DNA from 2 places in the Olleya sp. KKT75 genome. Region 1 is predicted to be linked to the other one. Evidence: riboswitches for the same ligand, from Rfam matches in the RefSeq annotation. Region 1 holds a riboswitch; the other holds the start of a gene.
What was found. A riboswitch is a leader RNA that binds a small molecule or an ion and turns the genes downstream of it on or off. The one in region 1 is predicted to bind S-adenosylmethionine.
Positions count from the first base shown of each region.

Region 2: it holds a riboswitch for S-adenosylmethionine, as region 1 does, so the genes downstream of both, ACZ2G2_RS03240 (O-acetylhomoserine aminocarboxypropyltransferase/cysteine synthase family protein) here and ACZ2G2_RS14060 (Na+/H+ antiporter NhaC family protein) in region 1, are expected to answer to the same signal.

Region 1 is NZ_CM145759.1:3,144,748-3,147,226, forward strand. It holds gene ACZ2G2_RS14055 (hypothetical protein) at 289-936, shown strand; SAM-I-IV-variant riboswitch at 1,086-1,183, shown strand; gene ACZ2G2_RS14060 (Na+/H+ antiporter NhaC family protein) at 1,234-2,479, shown strand, end outside.
Region 2 is NZ_CM145759.1:725,168-727,646, reverse strand. It holds gene ACZ2G2_RS03245 (phosphoenolpyruvate carboxylase) at 1-1,140, shown strand, start outside; SAM riboswitch class I at 1,372-1,494, shown strand; gene ACZ2G2_RS03240 (O-acetylhomoserine aminocarboxypropyltransferase/cysteine synthase family protein) at 1,615-2,479, shown strand, end outside.

The sequences.
Region 1 (2,479 bases):
ATTTATGATTTAATTATCACGAATAACCCTACAAAACAGGTGTTTATAATGCTTTTTAACTGTGTTTTTAATGCAGGATAGATTTTTATTCGGTTAAACAAAACTATATTATAGATTAAATCTAAATTAGTTTACCCCCTTTTAATCAAACTATTTTTTATATTTATTGAACCAAAGTCTACTAACCTACAATTAATGACAATTAAAAAAATTAGCACATTTCACTTTTTAAAAAAGAACAATGTTTTTGATATTCTTTTTTTTGTTGCTTTTTTTACGGCTATAACCATGAGTATTACCCTTACGGTTAAAAAAAACATGATTTATATTGCTCCGGTAGTCATCTTAGCCATAATTGCAAAATACTTGAGTGTTACCAAAAAGAAAGCAGACCCCTTGTTTTTATTGGCATTACTTGCTTTTTTAGGACTAAATATTTTAAGCTTTTATTCTTTTAATAAATACTTTAACGCTATCAGCCTTTTAACATCAGGTTATTTAATTTTATTTACACTGATACTTAAAAAGTATTTAGTAAAAAGTAGATTAAAATCTTTTCTATCGTTATCTGTTATTATTGGTTTTTTCCTTGTTGGTTATATTATATACGCGGTCGTGGATTTGCTAATAGGGCAAATCCCTAATTCAAATTTAATTTATGTGTTTATTTGTGCATTGTGTTTGTTTATTTATGCAGCCACATTTGCCATGATTTATATTAGTGATAACTACTCTAATGGTACTGTTTTATTAGCTTCAGGTGTTGCCACCATATTTAACTTAGGCTTATCTCCTATAAACGAGTACTTTTTATACAACCAGACGTTTACGGTTTTAATCCTTATTTGTCATTACATGTCACTTTATCTTTTTATGAGATTTATTTCAACAACTAAAGTAATAGACACTAAAGACGTCAAAAGAAAATATTTTTAAATACTACTGCTTACCGCTTTTAAACAACTTATTATAAACCACTTGCATACTCTTTGTCGACACTTCGATTTAGAGAAAATTGTAAACTCTAACAATTAACATTTTTTAAGAAACAGGTATACTTATATATCCTAAATTTGCCGACTTAAATTAATTATCAAGAATCTCAATAAAAGGAGATAGCAACCTGCAATAACAAGCAAGGTGCTAAATAGATAAGCCATTAATTGGAACAAATGTTAACACATCTTTCTTATTACTTGCTTGTTTATTCCTTTTTAAAATGAATAAAGTAAAATGGCAAATTCAAAAAAAATCATTCCCAAATTATCAGCATTAATACCACTATTCGTATTTGTATTCACGTTTCTAGGCGTTGGTATTTATCAAAACGATTTTTATGCACTTCCAGCTCCAATAGCTGTTATAGTAGGAATTATCGTTGCTTTTTTAATGTTTAGACAGTCTGTAAATTCCAAAATTAAAACGTTACTAAAAGGTTGCGGTGATGACAAAATACTTACCATGTGTTTAATCTATCTTTTAGCTGGTGCATTTGCAACTATTACCAAAGCGACAGGTAGTGTTGATGCAATTGTTAATTTAGGCCTTGATTTTATAGCGATTCAATACATTTATTTTGGTGTTTTTATAATCGCAGCCTTTTTATCTGTTTCTACCGGAACTTCCGTTGGTGCCATTGTCGCTTTAGCTCCAATAGTCATTGGTTTTGCGGATAAAAGCAGTGCTGATCTTGGTATTTTATGCGGTGCATTATTAGGAGGAAGTATGTTTGGAGACAACTTATCTGTAATCTCTGATACAACTATTGCTGCCACACAATCCTTAGGTGTTAAAATGAGTGACAAGTTTAAGCAAAACATAAAAATTGCGCTCCCTGCTGCCCTATTTACTATTGTCATATTGATCATACAAGGTTTAGGATTAGAATCTAACTTGGAAGACACTACCGTTTATAGTTATTCTGTAATCAAGATACTTCCCTACTTACTAGTTATCACACTTTCTATAATAGGTGTAAATGTATTTGTTACACTACTTTTAGGTGTAATTTCGGGAGGTCTTTTAGGGATTATTTATGGTGATTTCACATTAATTGAATCTACTAAAATTGCTTATACCGGCTTTACTAGTATGACCGAAATTTTCTTACTTTCTTTATTAACAGGAGGTTTAGCTGCTTTAGTTTCTAAAAACGGAGGGATTGAATATATCCTAATTAAAATAAAAACATTAATCAAAAGTAAAACGTCAGCTCAGTTTGGTATTGCTGCATTAGTTAGCACCATTAACCTAGCAATTGCAAATAACACCGTATCCATTATTATTGCTGGTCCAATTGCAAAAACAATAAATGACGAGTATGATTTAGACAACACAAAAACAGCTTCAATATTGGATATTTTTGCCTGTATTACTCAAGGACTCTTACCTTATGGTGCTCAAGTATTAATGATTTTAAGCTTAACTAATGGAAAAATTAATTATTTAGATTTAGTGGCTAACACATGGTATCTATTGC
Region 2 (2,479 bases), 1.1 Mb from region 1:
GATTTAGAAAATGCACATCTAGTTATGGAAGAGTTGTATACTAATCCTGCTTATGCCAAACATTTAAAAGCTAGAGGAAATAAACAAACCATTATGTTAGGGTTTAGTGATGGAACTAAAGATGGAGGGTATTTAATGGCTAACTGGGCTATTTATAAAGCAAAAGAACGCTTGACTGCTATTTCTAGAAAATATGATATTACAGTAATATTTTTTGATGGTCGTGGTGGACCGCCAGCAAGAGGTGGAGGTAAAACGCATAATTTTTATGCATCTTTAGGACCAACTATTGAGGATAAAGAAGTGCAATTAACTATTCAAGGACAGACTATTAGTTCTAATTTTGGAACGTTAGATTCGTCACAATATAATTTAGAGCAATTAATCAGTTCTGGTATTTACAATAGTTTAAGTGATACGGATTTGCGTATGTTACCAGAAAATAGAGTGGTGATGGATAATTTAGCAAAACTGAGTTATCAAGCTTATGTAGATTTTAAAAACCATCCCAAGTTTATATCATATTTAGAACATATGAGTACTTTAAAGTACTATGCTAAAACTAATATTGGAAGTAGACCATCCAAACGTGGTAAAGCAGAAGGTTTGGTGTTTGAAGATTTAAGAGCCATACCATTTGTAGGATCTTGGAGTCAATTAAAACAGAATGTACCAGGATTTTTTGGTGTTGGTACTGCTTTAAAGCATTATGAAGATGCAGGCGAATTTGAAAAAGCGCAAAACTTATTTAAAACGTCTAGTTTCTTTAAAACACTAATAGAAAATAGTATGATGTCTTTATCAAAGTCGTTTTTTGATTTGACTAAATACATGAGTGATGATCCAGAATATGGTGCTTTTTGGAATGTTATCCATACGGAATACGTTACTACAAAACGCTTAATTTTAAAGCTTACGGGTTACACGGAGTTAATGGAGGAAGAACCATCAGGGAAAGCGTCTATTAAGGTCAGAGAATCTATTGTTTTGCCACTTCTAACTATTCAGCAATTTGCTTTAAAACAAATTCAAGAATTAGAAAAAGCAGAAGTAAAAGACACAGCACTTATTGCAGTTTATGAAAAACTAGTAACACGATCGTTGTTTGGAAATATAAACGCGAGTCGTAATTCGGCTTAAATTTCTTAAAAAATTATTTTTTTTACTAAGGGTGTATGGCAGGTTTGATCTTTTTCAAACTTGCCATACTTGTTTTTATTAGTTTTTTATTCTGTTTAAATTGCATTATTAAGAAATATTTTCTGTTTAATTAATTATTTGTTAATTATTCGGAAAAATATTCTGTTTTGTTTGTTTGTAAACAATATATTTTGCAATATTTGTATTCACAAAGTTCAAAAACTTACTGAAATGTTATCAAGAAAGGTGGAGAGATAGACTCGCTGAAGCCTTAGCAACCCTTAGACTTACTAAGAAGGTGCTAAATTCTACTTAATTTTCGATTCATTAATCGAAACATTGGATAGATAACTCAAATCTAATTACCCATCTGTAATTAGTATTTTCTTTTTAACATTTTTCTATTATGTATGTCTCACAAAGAGACTTATTTGACTTTTGGTTTAATTTATTTAACTCGAAAAACTTAGAAAAATGAGTACACAAAAATTTGCAACACAAGCATTACACGCAGGTCACGACACAACAAAAACAGGAGGGACAAGAGCGGTTCCAATTTATCAAACAACATCATACGTTTTTGACGATTCTGATGATGCAGCAGGACGTTTTAACTTATCCGTTCCTGGGTTTATTTATACACGATTAAACAATCCTACAAACGATGTTTTAGAGCAACGTATTGCGGCGCTAGAAGGCGGTATTGCGGCAGTCGCAACAGCGTCAGGTACAGCAGCAATTTCTACAACATTATTAACGCTATTAAAAGCAGGAGATCATATTGTTGCCTCTAGTAGTTTGTACGGTGGGACGTATAACTTATTAAGTGTAACCTTACCAAGACACGGTATTACAACCACTTTTGTGGATCCATCAGATCCAGAAAATTTTAGTAAAGCAGTACAAGAAAACACAAGAGCTGTATTTGTAGAGTCTTTAGGGAATCCAAAATTGGATGTATTAGATTTAGAAGCCATATCAACACAAGCAAAAGCGCATAAAGTACCATTAATTGTAGATAATACAGTTGCGACACCTTACTTGTTAAATCCTATCGCGTATGGCGCAAACATCGTCATTCACTCCTTAACAAAGTACATTACAGGTAACGGGACCTCATTAGGAGGAATTATAGTAGATGCAGGAACATTTGATTGGACTAATGGAAAATTTCCAGAATTTACAGAACCTTCTGCAGGTTATCATGGTTTGGTTTATAGTGATGTTATTGGTGCAGCAGCATTTATAGCAAAAGTGAGAATTGAAGGTTTACGTGATTATGGTGGTGCATTAAGCCCTTTTAATGCGTTTCAGATTATTCAAGGATTAGAAACTTTAG